3 regions of the Pedococcus sp. 2YAF34 genome follow, and region 1 is predicted to be linked to each of the others. Evidence: predicted binding sites of a transcription regulator. Region 1 holds the regulator's gene; each other region holds the start of a gene.

The links. The regulator HrcA, encoded in region 1, represses chaperone genes, less so after heat shock. The targets are predictions, from matches to a motif close to TTNGCACTCGNNNNNNNCGAGTGCNAA.
Region 2: the regulator HrcA is predicted to act here: its motif matches at 3,005-3,031, upstream of AB4Z02_RS08735 (Hsp20/alpha crystallin family protein).
Region 3: the regulator HrcA is predicted to act here: its motif matches at 2,946-2,972, upstream of groES (co-chaperone GroES).

The regions. Positions count from the first base shown of each region.
Region 1 covers NZ_JBFRFA010000001.1:167,779-172,968, reverse strand. Annotated here, with positions in the region: gene hemW (radical SAM family heme chaperone HemW) at 1-1,053, shown strand, start outside; gene AB4Z02_RS00845 (DUF4870 domain-containing protein) at 1,061-1,450, opposite strand; gene AB4Z02_RS00840 (DUF3097 domain-containing protein) at 1,639-2,514, opposite strand; gene hrcA (heat-inducible transcriptional repressor HrcA) at 2,676-3,707, shown strand; gene dnaJ (molecular chaperone DnaJ) at 3,760-4,884, shown strand; gene AB4Z02_RS00825 (16S rRNA (uracil(1498)-N(3))-methyltransferase) at 4,892-5,190, shown strand, end outside.
Region 2 covers NZ_JBFRFA010000012.1:48,782-53,971, forward strand. Annotated here, with positions in the region: gene AB4Z02_RS08720 (nitrate reductase subunit alpha) at 1-872, opposite strand, end outside; gene AB4Z02_RS08725 (hemerythrin domain-containing protein) at 869-1,459, opposite strand; gene AB4Z02_RS08730 (MFS transporter) at 1,452-2,672, opposite strand; gene AB4Z02_RS08735 (Hsp20/alpha crystallin family protein) at 3,118-3,549, shown strand; gene AB4Z02_RS08740 (extracellular solute-binding protein) at 3,730-5,106, shown strand; gene AB4Z02_RS08745 (carbohydrate ABC transporter permease) at 5,126-5,190, shown strand, end outside.
Region 3 covers NZ_JBFRFA010000017.1:69,932-75,121, forward strand. Annotated here, with positions in the region: gene AB4Z02_RS11085 (hypothetical protein) at 1-476, opposite strand, end outside; gene groL (chaperonin GroEL) at 771-2,387, opposite strand; gene groES (co-chaperone GroES) at 2,489-2,782, opposite strand; gene AB4Z02_RS11100 (GNAT family N-acetyltransferase) at 3,064-3,885, shown strand; gene AB4Z02_RS11105 (DUF6299 family protein) at 4,026-5,123, shown strand.

The DNA.
Region 1 (5,190 bases):
GGCGCGAGCGTCGACACGTTCGCCGGCGCGGCCGTGCGCGAGCTCGACCTGGCGCGGTCCGTCCTCGGCGGCGACGTGCCGCAGGTGCAGACCGTCTTCGTGGGCGGGGGCACCCCCACGATGCTCGCGGCGGGCGACCTCGCCGCCATGCTGACTGGCGTGCGCGACGGCTTCGGCCTCGCACCCGGCGCCGAGGTGAGCACCGAGGCCAACCCGGACTCGGTGACCCCCGAGGGCCTCGAGCTGCTCGCTGAGGCTGGTTTCACCCGGGTCTCCCTGGGCATGCAGTCGGCGGTGCCGCACGTCCTGCGCACCCTCGAGCGCACCCACGACCCGGCCAACGTCGCCAAGGCGGTCGACGCCGCCCGCGCGGCCGGGCTGCAGGTCAGCCTCGACCTCATCTACGGCACACCGGGAGAGAGCCTGGACGACTGGCGCACCAGCCTGCGCACCGCCACCGACCTGGGTCCCGACCACGTGTCGGCCTACGCGCTCGTCGTCGAGGACGGCACCAAGCTGGCCGCCCAGGTGCGTCGAGGTCAGGTGCCGGCCCCCGAGGACGACGACGAGGCAGCCAAGTACGAGCTCGCCGACGAGCACCTCGCCGCCGCCGGCTACGGCTGGTACGAGGTGAGCAACTGGGCGGCGCGCGAGGACGCCCGCTGCCGCCACAACGAGGGCTACTGGGCCGACGGCAACTGGTGGGGGATCGGGCCGGGTGCGCACAGCCACGTCGGGGGCGTGCGGTGGTGGAACGTCAAGCACCCCAACGCCTACGCCTCCCGCGTCGCCGCCGGGACGAGTCCCGCGCACGGGCGTGAGACGCTCACCGACGAGCAGCGGTACGACGAGCGGGTGCTCCTCGGCGTACGCCTGGTCGAGGGGCTGCCCATAGAGGAGCTGCGCCCCGAGGGCAGGACCGCGGTGGCGGGCCTCATCGCCGACGGGCTCGTGGACGCGACAGCGGCCCTGCGCCGCCAGCGGGTGGTGCTGACGAGGCAGGGCCGCCTGTTGGCCGACACCGTGGTGCGCCGGCTGCTCGGTCTTCGCTAGACGGAAGTCACTTCACGAAGCGGATGGTGAAGGGCGGGTCGTACCACTCACCCGCGTTGGCCCGCACCGCAGCGATGGCGTGGATCACGACGGCAGCCACCACGATGATCGGGTAGGTGATGAAGCCGACCAGGACCAGCATCAGGATGCCGGACACGATGAGGCCGACGAGGGCCGTGAGCTGCACGTTGACGGCGTTGGCCGCGTGCGCCCGGACGAATGGCCCCCGGTCGCGGTAGACGAGGTAGATCACGAGGCTGGCGACGAAGCCCAGCGTGCCGGCGCTGACGACCATCGCGGCGCCGGAGATGACGTGGGTCAGGGTTGCCCAGGTCTTCTCCTCCTGCTGCGACATCGGCTGGGTCGGCTGCTGCGGGTACTGCGGTGAGGCGGTCATGGTTTCCCTCCGTGAGTGGTGCCTGGCGTCCAGTGAAACGCATCCGGCAGTCCGCGCACAGGGCTTTCGGGGTCGGCGCAGGGCCCGGTCAGGGTCGCGTCAGGGACGACCCCGACGCCGACGGCCGGCCGAGGGCGGCGGGCGAGGCCTCAGTGCCAGCGCTCAGTGCCTCCGCTCAGTGCCTCCGCTCAGTGCCCCGGCTCGGTGACGAAGTCGATGAGCTCCTCGACGCTGGCGAGCAGGGTCGGCTCGAGGTCGGCGTAGGACCGCACCGTCCCGAGGATCTGCTTCCAGGCCCGGGCGATGTCGGCCTGGCTGTCGGCCTGCCAACCCAGGTGGTGGCAGATGCCGTGCTTCCACGACTGCCCGCGGGGGATGACCGGCCACTGCTGCAGCCCGAGCCGCTCCGGCCGCACCGACTGCCACACGTCGACGTAGGGGTGGCCGAGGATCTTGACGTGCGCGGCATACGGGCCCTTGCGGCACGCCTGGACGACCTTGTCCTCCTTGGTCCCGGGCAGGAGGTGGTCGACGAGGACCCCCATCCGCTGGCCCGGTCCGGGGGCGAAGTCGCGGATCGCCCCGGCGAGGTCGTCGACCCCGTCGAGCATCTCGACGACGACCCCCTCGATGCGCAGGTCGTCACCCCAGACCTTCTCCACGAGCTCGGCGTCGTGGCGCCCCTCGACGAAGATGCGCGAACCGCTGGCGACGCGAGCCTTGGCGCCCTCGACGGCCCGGGATCCCGAAGCAGTCCGCGACGTCACGGCTTTGGCCGCGGCGAGCTGGGCGCGGGCGGCGGCGGTGGGCGGGGTGAGGATGACGGGGGCGCCGTCGAGCAGGAAGCCCGGCCCCATCGGGAAGCCCCTGGTGCGTCCGCGGCGGTCCTCGAGGTGCACGACCCGCATGCCGCCGGCCTTCTCGACGCGCACGACGGCCCCGCACCACCCGGTCTGCACGTCCTCGACGACCAGGCCGGTCTCGGCCTCCACCTCGCGGGAGCGTCCCCGCGGGGGGACCTTCCAGTCGCCGGAGAGGACATCGGAGCCATAGCGGTCGGACACCGAGGCAGGGTATGCCGCGGGGTCGCCGACGTTCGCGAGGGCGCGCCGCCGGTGCGGCCGAGAGGTCGGGAACACCGTAGACTTGGCACTCGCTGACCATGAGTGCCAGCGGTGCGGCGGTGGTCGCCGCCGCACCACGACAGACTCACAGGAGGTGTCTGATGAGCGAGGAGCGCCGTCTCGCCGTGCTGCGCGCGATCGTGCAGGACTACGTCGAGACCTCCGAACCCGTGGGCTCCAAGGCCCTCCTCGAGCGCCACCAGCTCGGGGTCTCGGCCGCCACGGTGCGCAACGACATGGCCGCCCTGGAGGAGGAGGGGCTCATCGCCGCCCCCCACACCAGCGCCGGGCGGGTGCCGACCGACGCCGGCTACCGGCTCTTCGTCGACCGGCTCAGCTCGGTCAAGCCCATGTCCGCCGCCGAGCGGTCGGCCATCGGCCAGTTCCTCGAGGGCGCCGTCGACCTCGACGACGTCGTCGACCGCACCGTGCGCCTGCTCGCCTCGCTGACCCGGCAGGTCGCGGTCATGCAGTACCCGTCGCTGACGCGCTCGTCGGTGCGGCACATCGAGTTCGTGCCCATGGGCAGCACCCGCCTGATGATCGTGCTCATCGTCAACACCGGCCGGGTGGAGCAGCGCGTCATCGAGACGACCCACGACCTGTCCACGCCCGACGGGGAGGCCACGCTCGGCCTGCTCCGGGCCAAGGTCAACGCGCGAGCGGTCGGCGCTCGACTGGTCGACGCGGCCGACTCCCTCGGCTCGCTGCCGGAGGAGTTCGAGCCGGCCGACCGCGACCTCGTCCGGGCCGTCCTGCGCTCGCTCGACGACGCCCTGGTCGAGGAGCGGGAGGAGCGGGTCGTGCTGGCCGGCACCTCCAACCTCGCCCGCGTCGGCACCGACTTCCCGCTCACCATCGGCCCCGTGCTCGAGGCGCTCGAGCAGCACGTCGTGCTGCTCAAGCTGCTCGGCACCGCCCGTGAGACCTCCGACGCCGTGTCGGTGCGTATCGGCCACGAGAACCCGTTCGCGGGGCTCCAGTCGACGTCGGTCGTCTCCACCGAGTACGGCCACGGCTCCGAGCTGGTCGCCGGGCTCGGCGTCCTCGGACCCACCCGCATGGACTACCCGACCACGATGGCGTCGGTCCGGGCCGTCGCCACCTACGTCTCCCGAATCCTGGCGCAGTGACCGTCGTCCCCGACGGCACCGCGCGACCACGCACCACTGACAAGGACACTCGTTGAACGACTACTACCAGGACCTGGGCGTCTCCAAGGACGCGTCGCCGGAGGACATCAAGCGGGCCTACCGCAAGATGGCGCGCAAGCTGCACCCCGACGTCAACCCCAGCCCCGAGGCCGAGGAGCAGTTCAAGAAGGTCTCCCAGGCCTACGACGTGCTCTCCGACGCCGAGAAGAAGCGCGCCTACGACATGGGCTCCGACCCCTACGCCGCGGGCGCGGCCGGCTTCGGCCAGGGCTTCTCCTTCAGCGACATCATGGACGCCTTCTTCGGGGCGGGCGCCGGGCAGGCCCAGCGCGGCCCACGGTCGCGCCAGCGCCGCGGCCAGGACGCCCTCGTGCGCCTCGACCTCGACCTCGCCGACGCGGTGTTCGGGGGCGAGAAGGAGCTCACCGTCGAGACCGCGGTCGTGTGCTCCACCTGCCACGGTGACGGGGCCCAGCCGGGCACCTCGCGCCGTACCTGTGACGTCTGCGGCGGTCGCGGCGAGATCCAGCAGGTGCAGCGGTCCTTCCTCGGCCAGGTGATGACCACCCGCCCCTGCATGACCTGCCAGGGCTACGGCGAGGTGCTGGTCAGCCCCTGCTTCGAGTGCTCCGGCGACGGCCGGGTCCGCACCCGGCGCACCCTGAAGATCAAGGTGCCCGCCGGCGTCGACACCGGCACCCGTATCCAGCTCGCCGGCGAGGGCGAGGTCGGCCAGGGCGGCGGCCCCGCCGGTGACCTCTACGTCGAGGTCGCGGTGCGTCCGCACCAGACCTTCCAGCGGCGCGGCGACGACCTGCACTGCACGGTCGAGCTGCCCATGACGGCCGCGGCGCTCGGCACGACCCTCAAGCTCGACACGTTCGACGGTGTCAACGAGCTCGAGATCAAGCCGGGCACCCAGGCGGGCGACGCGATGACCCTGCGCGGGCTCGGGGTCACCCACCTGCGCGGCACCGGTCGCGGCGACCTGGTCATCCACGCCAACGTGGTCACGCCGACGCGCCTCGACGACGCCCAGGAGGACCTCCTGCGCCAGCTCGCCGTGCTCCGCGGTGAGGAGCGCCCCGAGGGGCGTCTCTCGCCGGCCCACCCGGGCCTGTTCGGCAAGCTGCGCGACGCGTTCAAGGCCAAGTAGCCGCGCCGTGACGCTGCCCCTGTTCCTCGTCGACGAGGCGGTGCTCGCGGGTGCCGCCTCGGGAGCCCGGGTCGTCCTGGACGGGGCCGAGGGCCGCCACGCCGCGACGGTGCGCCGGATCGGGGTGGGGGAGCACCTCCTGCTCGCCGACGGCGGGGGCCTGGTGGCCACCTGCGTGGTGGAGGCCGCCGCCCCCGCCCGGCTCGACCTCCGGGTCGAGGACATGGCGGTCGAGCCGGAGCCGCAGCCCCGCTTCGTCCTGGTGCAGGCGCTCGCCAAGGGGGAGCGCGACGACCAGGCCATCGA
Region 2 (5,190 bases), on a different contig from region 1:
CGGTACCGCGCCTCGGCCATCCAGTGGGCGTCGGGCGTGCGGGTCACGGGGACGTTCGAGCCCCACATCACGAGGTAGCCGGCGTCCCACCAGTCACCGGACTCCGGGACGTCGGTCTGGTCTCCCCAGATCTGCGGCGAGGCCACCGGCAGGTCGGCGTACCAGTCGTAGAAGGACAGCATCGAGCCGCCGATGAGGGAGGTGAAGCGGGCGCCGGAGGCGTGGCTGACCATGGACATCGCCGGGATCGGCGAGAAGCCGGCGATCCGGTCAGGTCCCCAGGCCTTGATGGTGTGGACGTTGGCGGCGGCGACCATCTCGGCCGCCTCGGTCCAGGTGGCACGGACGAGGCCGCCCTTGCCACGGGCGGCCTTGTAGCGACTGGCCTTCTCGGGGTCGCCGACGACGTCGGCCCACGCCAGCACCGGGTCGCCCAGCCGGGCCTTCGCCTCCCGGTACATCTCCAGGAGCACCCCGCGCACATAGGGGTAGCGGATCCTGGTGGGGGAGTAGGTGTACCAGGAGAAGGCGGCGCCGCGCGGACAGCCGCGCGGCTCGTACTCCGGTCGATCGGGACCGGTGGTGGGGTAGTCGGTCTGCTGCGACTCCCAGGTGATGATCCCGTCCTTGACGTAGACCTTCCACGAGCAGGAGCCGGTGCAGTTGACGCCGTGGGTCGAGCGCACGACCTTGTCGTGGCTCCACCGGTCGCGGTAGAACGCGTCGCCGGCGCGGCCGCCCTTGGCCGTCATCGTGCGCCCGTCGGCGGACACCTCCGCCCGGGTGAAGAAGCGGCGCGTGCCCACGAGGGCCTCGGTGAGGGGCCCGTCGATCCCGGGCCCGCTGGACGTCGACCTGCTCGTGGTGGTCAAAGGACGGCGCCTCCTGCTCGGCGGGTCAGGACAGGGTCGTGCGGGTGGTCGTGCGGGTGGTCGGGCGGGTGGTTGTGCGGCTGGTCGTGCGCGTGGCCGTGGCGGTCGGACGCCTCGGTCCGGGCAGCGGAGAGGCCTGAGCCGGCCAGCGCGCGGGCGGCCTCCACCGAGGCCCACCCGGACTCGTCGAGGACCGACAGTGAGGCGGGGAAGAGCCCGTCCTGCTCCTTGAGGATGTGGTCGCGCAGGCGCTCCATGGCCTCCAGCAACCGGGGAAGCCAGCCAGGGCCGGGGGAGGTCGGGGACGCGGCTTCGGCCAGGACCGTCTCGATCTCACTGTGCTCTCGCTGGAGGACAGCGATGTGGCCGAGGAAGTCGTGGGCCAGGTGGGGGAACAGGCCGTGCTCCTCGACCGCGGTGTGGGGTCGCAGGATGGCGCTGATCCGCCGCGCCACCACCGCTGCCCCGTCGACATCACCCTCACGGACGGCCACCCGGACGTGGGCGATCTCGGCGACGACGGCGTCGTGCTCGCGGGTGAGCTCGGCGATGGCAGCGATGTCCTGGCAGCCGCAGTACTCACACACGGGCGACACCGACCTCGCGGGCCCTGGCTGTCGAGCGGACGATCGTCAGCGACAGGGCCAGGCACCCGAGGGCCACCAGCGCGAGCAGGACCAGCCCGAGGCCGTAGGAGCCGCGGCTGGCGTAGACGCTGCTCATGATCAGCGGAGGCACGAAGCCGCCGAGGCCACCGGCCGCCCCGACGAGCCCGGTGACGGAGCCGACCTGTGCGGGCGGCGCGCTCCTCGCCACGAGCGCGAACGTCGCACCGCTGCCGGCTCCGAGGGCGGCGGCCATCGCGAGGAACGCGATGGTGCCGACCGGCATGAGGTCGGGGGTCGTGGCCTGCAGCGCCGCACCGGCGGCGACGACCGCGAACACCCAGGCCAGCACGGTGACCGCGCCGACCCGGTCGGCGAGCCAGCCGCCCACCGGGCGCATCACCACGGCCAGGACCACGAAGCCCGCCATCCGGTTGGCGGCGTCGGCCTGCTCGAGGCCGTAGGCGGTCTTGAGGTAGGCCGGCAGGTAGACGGAGAAGGCGACGTAGCCGCCGAAAGCGATGGCGTAGAGGACGCACGCCTGCCACGCGATGGGCAGCCGCGCGGCAGCCCCGAGGCGGCTCAGCACCGAGGTGGTCGGGACCACGCGCCCCGGTGCGTCGCGAAGGAAGAGCCAGGCCAGCGCTGCATACGCCACGAGCGCGAGCGCGGTGATGAGGAAGGGTGCCTTGTCGCCCACCTCGGTGACCAGGCGCACGGTGGTCAGGGCGCTGACCGCGGTGCCGCCCATGCCGGCGCCGAAGACGCCGATCGCGAACCCGCGCCGCTCGGGCGGGAACCACGCGTTGACGAGCGGCACCCCGATGGCGAACGCGGTGCCGCCGATGCCGAGGAAGAAGCCGCCGACGAGCAGCCCCGCGAGAGAGTCCTGGCCCAGCAGGCCGATGAAGAGCACCGGCACGACGGTCGCCAGAGACACGATGGGGAACATCACCCGGCCGCCGAAACGGTCGGTCAGGGCGCCTACGGGGATGCGACCGACCGAGCCGACGATGACCGGGACGGCCACCACGAGGGCCTGCTGCCCCGAGGACAGCGCGAGCAGGTCCTTGAACCGCGGCCCGAGCGGGCTGAGGAGGGCCCACGCCCAGAAGTTGATGGCGAAGCCGGTCGTGGCGAGGACCAGCGCACGCGTGGGCGTGCCCGCCGAAGTGGCGGTGGCGTGCTCCCTCATCGCTCGTCCTCCCTGCCGGAGTGCCGCGCTGCTCTCACCTTCGGCCCCTTTCTAGCCCAAAATCGCTCGAATAGGGAGGCCTTCCACGACCTCCGCCCAGAGCCTCGCGGCAGCGCGGGGCCGGTACGCGGGACCAAGGGCCCGACTTCGTCCCGCCCCCGGTTCGGCCCGCCCGCCCGGCTGGTCAGCGCGCCCGTGGCCGGCCCTCTGTGCCGCACGCAGCTCCCGGTTCTGGGCCCCGAGGTCCCGAACCATGCCGATGCCGGCAAGGTTCAGCCCGGCCTGGAGCAGGTCACGGATGCGCCGCATGCGATCGAGCTCGTCGGCTGGTACTTGCGTCCAGCTCTGCCAAGTGCTAGAAGAAATCTATACCAGATGCCACAGATCGCGGCCCGATCCGTGGCAGTGGAATGCATCAGGACCAGAAATGACGGAGGTGGAGACGATGCTGATGCAGACCGACCCGTTCCGAGAGCTGGACCGGCTCACCCAGCAGGTGTTCGGCACCCACGGGACGATGGCCCGCCCTTCGGTGATGCCGATGGATGCGTGGCGCGACGGCGACGTGTTCCACGTCGAGTTCGACCTGCCGGGCGTCGACCCGGACTCGATCGACCTGGACGTCGAGCGCAACGTCGTCACGGTGAGGGCGGAGCGTCCCTCGCGTGCCAGTGACGCGGAGGCCATCGCAGCGGAGCGGCCCCGGGGGGTCTTCAGCCGGCAGCTGGTGCTGGGGGACAACCTCGACACCGAGCACATCTCGGCGCAGTACGAGGGCGGGGTGCTGAGCCTGCAGGTCCCGGTGGCGGAGAAGGCGAAGCCGCGCAAGATCGCGATCACCGGCACCGCCCAGGGGCGTCGGGAGATCCACGCCTGAGGTGAACAGGGAGGTGCCGGGAAGGGCGCCCGCCGGCTGCCGGTGGGCGCCCTTCGCGTGGCGGTCTGCACGGGGCCGCTGCGGGGCGCAGGGCGAGAGGCGTTTCTCCACCGGAGGGCGGGGTAAGAGCCGCGGGAAGGGGCTGTCAACCAGGGTGGCCCTGCGACGGAGGTGCCCTCGATGACCCGCAGACGACTCGCCGTCCTCAGCCTGGTGCCGATCCTGCTCGCCACCGGCTGTGCCGGCGTGGGGAGCAAGAGCTTCGGCGGGGGCGACAGCTCGGGGAAGTCCGGCAGCACGTGGTCCGGGACCCCGTCCGGCAAGCTCAACATCATGGGCTTCGGGGGCGAGGACGAGGTGGCCCAAGCCCGCATCAGCGCCTTCCAGAAGGCCTACCCGGACGTCAGCGTCACCCACAACAAGGGTGACTTCGACGCCCAGCAGTTCCTCACCGCGCTCGCCAGCGGCAACCCGCCGGACCTCGTCTACATCGACCGCAACCTCATCGGCACCTACGCCGCGAAGGGCGCCCTCCAGCCGTTGTCCGACTGCGTCTCGGGCCAGCAGGTCGACACCGGGCAGTACCGGCCGGCGGCCATGCGGTCGGTCACCTACAAGGACAAGCCGTATGGCATCCCGGAGTTCTACATCGTGTCCGTCGACCTCGTCGACGCCAAGACGGTCAAGGCGGCCGGCCTCACCGTCGACGACATCCAGACCAAGGACTGGGCCGCGCTGAAGGCGACCTCCGCCAAGCTCTACGAGGGCTCGGGCATCAAGATCAAGCGGATCGGCTACGACCCCAAGCTGCCCGACTCCTTCCCGCTGTGGGCTGCCATCAACGGCGCCGAGATCGTCAAGGCCGACGGGTCTCCGAACCTCAACGACCCCAAGGCCGTCGAGGCCCTCGACTTCGCCCTCGGTCTCGTGAAGGACCAGGGCGGCTGGGGCAACTTCAAGGCGTTCCGCGACTCCTACGACATCTTCGGCGAGAAGAACCCGCTCACGGTTGGCTCGATCGCGGCCTTCCCCATGGAGAACTGGTACGTCAACGTCCTGCGCGACTCGCGCAAGGCCGGCCTGCAGCTCGGCGCCGCCCCCATCCTGGGTCGCGACGGCAAGCCGGTGAGCACCCTCGGCGGCCAGGCCTGGGCGATCCCGAAGGGCGCCAAGAACCCCAAGGCCGCGTGCGCCTGGGCCAAGACGATGACCACGACGGACACCTGGATGAAGGCCGCCGAGGCGCGGATGGCGACGGTGAAGAAGGACGGCAGCTTCTTCACCGGTCTGTTCACCGCCAACAAGCAGGCCGACGACCAGATCCGCGAGAAGTACCTCACCAAGGCCCCCGACGCCGGCTTCGAGCAGGCCATCCAGGCGTTCTACGCCACCCTCGACTCGGCCAAGGCGCTCAACCCCTCCCCGGCGGGCGCGGAGATCGACGCGGCGTGGAAGAGCGGCGTGGCCCGGGCCCTCGGTGGCCAGTCCGCCAAGGCAGCACTGGACCAGGCGCAGAAGGAGGCCCAGGCGGCGTACTCGAAGGTCTCCGGTGGGTAGAAGAGCCTCCCGCAGCGCGGTGAGCCGGCACGAGAGCCGGGGAGGCTGGTGGTTCATCGCGCCGTGGATCGTCGGGTTCCTCGT
Region 3 (5,190 bases), on a different contig from region 1:
CGGTGCGCGAGGGCGGACACGGCGTGCTCCCTGAGCCGCCGCACGTCCCCGGTCGCCGCGTCGAGCGCCTGCGCGACCTGGGTGTCCCCGAGCCCGTCGAGGACCGCGAGGGCGACGACGACCCGCTGCTGGCGCGGCAGCTCGTCGAGGGCGTGCCACACGTCCGCCGACCGCAGACCCGAGCCGGTCGGTGGTCGTGGGGTGCGCGACGAGGTCGGCAGCGCGTCGGGGCGTCGGCGACGCGACCGGTGCAGGTAAGTGGTGACGAGGGCGCGGCGCAGCTCGGCGTCGTACGACCCCGCTCCGCGGGCCACGAGCTGCGACCACTGCGGGTAGGCCGCGTCGAGCGTCGCGCGGGCCAGCCCCTCCGCGCCCCGCTCGTCACCCGTGAGGAGCCAGGCTGTCCGCAGCAGGTCGCTCCCCCGGGCGATGACGTACTCGTCGAAGCCCGGCGCCTCGGCCCACTGTCGCGCCACGACCACCTCGCTCTGCCGGACGACCACCCCAGCGTCGCACCGGCATCACCGCGGGCGCCATACCGGTCGTGCCGCCGGGGCGACACACGCCGGATCAGTCACCAATCGCCCTCGTGACCGCCCACCAGGGGCGGTTCGGGACAGATCCGGCGCGAATGGACCTGGACCGCGGCGCGGCGCCACCGCGCGGTAGCGGCGTCCAAGCACGCGACGAAGGCCCGCCCCCGGTGTGGGGACGGGCCTTCGCGAGGTACGGCGCGGACGAACCGCACTCAGCCCCGGCTGGGCGTGAGGTCAGTGACCGTGGCCGTGGCCGTGGCCGCCGACGGCCTCCGGCTCCTCTTCCTTCTTCTCCACGACGAGCGTGTCGGTGGTCAGGACCATCGACGCGATCGAGGCGGCGTTGCGCAGGGCGGAGCGGGTGACCTTGACCGGGTCGATGACGCCGGCCTTGATCAGGTTGACGTACTCGCCGGTCGCCGCGTTGAGGCCGTTGCCGGGCTCGAGCTCGGAGACCTTGGAGACGGCGACGTAGCCCTCGAGGCCGGCGTTCTCGGCGATCCAGCGCAGCGGCTCGGCCGCGGCCTTCTTGACGATCAGCGAGCCGGTCGCCTCGTCGCCCTCGAGGCCGAGGTCGTCGATGACGGAGGCAGCGTGGACGAGGGCGGAGCCGCCGCCGGCGACGATGCCCTCCTCGATGGCCGCGCGGGTCGCCGAGATGGCGTCCTCGATGCGGTGCTTCTTCTCCTTGAGCTCCACCTCGGTGTGGGCACCGACCTTGATGACGCAGACGCCACCGGCGAGCTTGGCGAGGCGCTCCTGGAGCTTCTCGCGGTCCCAGTCGGAGTCGGTACGCTCGATCTCGGCCTTGATCTGGTTGACCCGGCCGGTGACGTCGTCGGTCGAGCCGGCGCCGTCGATGATCGTGGTGGTGTCCTTGGTGACGACGATGCGGCGGGCCTGGCCCAGCACGTCGAGGTCGGCCTGGTCGAGCTTGAGCCCGACCTCCTCGGAGATGACCTGGCCGCCGGTGAGGGTGGCCATGTCCTGCAGCATCGCCTTGCGGCGGTCGCCGAAGCCGGGGGCCTTGACGGCCACGACGTTGAACGTGCCGCGGATCTTGTTGACCACCAGGGTCGACAGCGCCTCGCCGTCGATGTCCTCGGCGATGATCAGCAGCGGCTTGCCGCTCTTGACGACCTTCTCCAGCACCGGGAGGACGTCGGCGATGGCCGAGATCTTGCCCTGGTTGATGAGGATGTAGGCGTCCTCGACGACAGCCTCCATGCGCTCGGCGTCGGAGATGAAGTAGGGCGAAATGTAGCCCTTGTCGAACTGCATGCCCTCGGTGAACTCGAGCTCGGTCGTCGCGGTCGAGGACTCCTCGACGGTGATGACGCCGTCCTTGCCGACCTTGTCGAACGCGTCGGCGATGGTGGAGCCGATGACCTGGTCCTGCGCGGACAGCGCGGCGACCTGGGCGATCTCGTCCTTGCCCTCGATCTCGCGGGCGGTCGCGAGCAGGCGCTCGGAGACGGCCTCGACGGCCTGGTCGATGCCGCGCTTGAGCCCGGCCGGAGCAGCACCCGCGGCAACATTGCGCAGGCCCTCCTTGACCATGGCCTGGGCGAGCACGGTGGCGGTGGTGGTGCCGTCGCCGGCGACGTCGTTGGTCTTGGTCGCGACCTCCTTGGCGAGCTGGGCGCCGAGGTTCTCGTACGGGTCCTCGAGCTCCACCTCTCGGGCGATGGTCACGCCGTCGTTGGTGATCGTGGGGGCGCCCCACTTCTTGTCGATGACGACGTTGCGGCCCTTGGGGCCGAGCGTCACCTTGACCGCGTTCGCGAGCGCGTCGACACCACGCTCGAGCGACTTGCGAGCGGAGTCGTTGAACTCCAGCGTCTTAGCCATGAAAGTCCTTCTCTAGCAGCGAAAATCAGGGAACGAAGGCAACGTGCCCTGTATGCCGACCAGTCGGCATACAGGGCACGTCACTCATCAGGTGCGAATGCTCAGCCGACGATGGCGAGGACGTCGCGCGCGGAGAGGATGAGGTACTCCTCGCCGCCGTGCTTGATCTCGGTGCCGCCGTACTTGCTGTAGATGACCCGGTCGCCGACGGTGACGTCGAGCGGGACACGGTTGCCGTTGTCGTCGATGCGGCCGGGACCGATCGCGAGGACCTCGCCCTCCTGGGGCTTCTCCTTCGCGGTGTCCGGGATGACGAGACCGGACGCAGTGGTCTGCTCGGCCTCGACGGACTTGACGACGATGCGGTCTTCGAGCGGCTTGATGGAAACCGACACGATGAGGACCTCCCCTTCGGGAATGTCGGAGTGACAGGTGGATGGTGCGGGTACTGCCGGGTGGTGCCGAGTGCTTGCCGTCCGGTCGCCGTCGCGGGGGTCGACCGGGTGGCTCGTTAGCACTCGACGAACCTGAGTGCCAACGGCAAATCTAGAGACGGAGTTGGCACTCGGTCAACTCGAGTGCCAACGGTTCCCGCCATGTTCGCCGAGGGCGGATGCGGCGGCCGTCGGCGAAACCCGATTGCCACGGGACCACGCACCCCGGCAGGGTCGTCGCCGTGACCGATGCCGCCAGCGCCGCCGCCCTGCTCCACGCCTACGACTCCCAGCTGAGGGAGGAGGCGGAGGTGCCGTCCGCGGTCGTGGTCGACCGGCTCGGCCCGCTGGTCCTGGCCACCTTCCTCGGCGGTCGCGGCTTCATCAGCTACCGCAGCCTTGACGTCGACGGCCGGCCGGCGGACGAGGCCTCGGTGCGTGAGCTCGTCCGCGGCGCGCTGGCCCACTACGAGGCGCTGCCGGACATCGTCCGGGTCGAGTGGAAGACCCGCGGCCACGACCACGCGCCGGGCCTGCACGAGGCGCTCGTCGACCACGGGTTCGTGCCGGACGAACCGGAGTCGGTCATGGTCGGCGACGCGCACCTGCTCGCCGGCGACGTCGACCTGCCGGACGGCGTGCGGGTGCGACAGGTCACCGACGAGGCCGACGTCCGCGCGATGCTGAGGATGCAGGCGGAGGTCTTCGGCGACTCCCCCGAGCGCGAGGCGGAGATGGCCGAGCAGATCCTGCACCGGCTGCGGACCCGGGACGACATGGAGATGTGGGTCGCGGAGGCGGATGACGAGGTCGTCAGCGCCGGGCGGCTCGAGCCGGTCGCGGGCACCGAGTTCGCCGGGCTCTGGGGCGGCGCCACGCTGCCGCAGTGGCGCGGCAGAGGCATCTACCGCGCGCTGACGGCCGCTCGCGCCCGTTCGGCCCTCGCCCACGGCAAGCGCTACCTCAACAGCGACTCGACCGAGTTCTCCCGCCCCATCCTCGAGCGGGCCGGGCTGGTCAAGGTCTCCACCACCACGCCGTACGAGTGGAAGCGCCCCGCGTGACCTGTCACGCGTGACCTGCCCCGCCTGGCCTGGACCCTCCGGCGGACCTGCGTGATCGCGCGACAACCTCGCGACGACGGCACGCGTCTGGAGGGGTGAGGGCTCACCGGGAGCCCTCACCAGCTTCCGGGGGGAACTTGATGAAGTCGACACACGCCGCCATCGCTCTCGCGTCCGCGGTGGCCCTCTTGCCGGTCGCCGGTGCCGCGGCCAGCACCGGCCAGGCACCACCGACCACTGCGCCGGCCCCTGCATCCAGCGCCCCTGCCGACCGTCCCCCGGCCGCCCTGACGGTGGCTGCAGGCACCACGGACGCCACGGCGACCCGCAGCGCGCCTGTCGCCGTCACCACCTCGCGCGCCACGTCCACGACCGGCACCGCGTCTGCTGCGCACCCCCGGGCCGTGACCACCAGGCCGCGAGCCCTGCCGAGCCACGCCGCAAGCGCCGCTCCCCGGACGGTGTCGACCCCGTCGCCCGCCGCCACGACCCGGAGCACGCCCACCGGGCACCCGGCCCCCTCCGCACCCCGTCCACGCAACGACTCCTACCGCGGGGCCACGGTGGTGGCCGACCTGCCGACGACGCTGCGGGAGGGTGTGGCGGCAGCGAGCCTGGACCGGCTGGAGACCGGGCTCGCCCAGGACTGCGGGCTCCCGACGGCCGACCGTGCGGTGTGGTTCCGCTACGACGACCCGGACGGCGCGGGGTTCGTCGTCGACGCGTCGGCCTCTGACCACCCCGTCGCGATCGCGCTCCTGTCGGACCCCAAGGCGAACGTACTCATGGGGTGCAGCGGCGGGCCGGTCCTGACCGCCTCGCCCGGACCCACCGGCCCGTTCTGGGTCGCCGTCCTCTCCGACACCGCCCAGGGCGCCACGACCGTGTCGGTCACGTTCCGGGCCCCGGCAACGGCACCGGCTGCGCAGGCGACCCTCGACCCGACCGGGACGGTCGCGAGCGACGGGAAGGTGGCCCTCAGCGGCCGATACTCCTGCGCGGCGGGCGCCACCGGGGCGATCGGCGGCGGGCTCATCCAGGGCACCACCTCCGGGATCGCCACCCCGGTCGACCTCACCTGCGACGGGACGACGCACACCTGGCACCTCGTCGTCTCCGGTCCGACCGCGTTCGCGGTCGGCTCCGGTGAGGCGGCGGTGGACCTGAGCGCCTGCTCGGGCACGGCCTGCTCGCACCCGCGCGCGAGCGGGACGGTCACCCTCTCCACCCAGGGCTGAGCCACCACCGCACACCCGCACCCGAGGCGCCCGCGCACCCCACCCGACCGGCCCACGGACCGGCCGG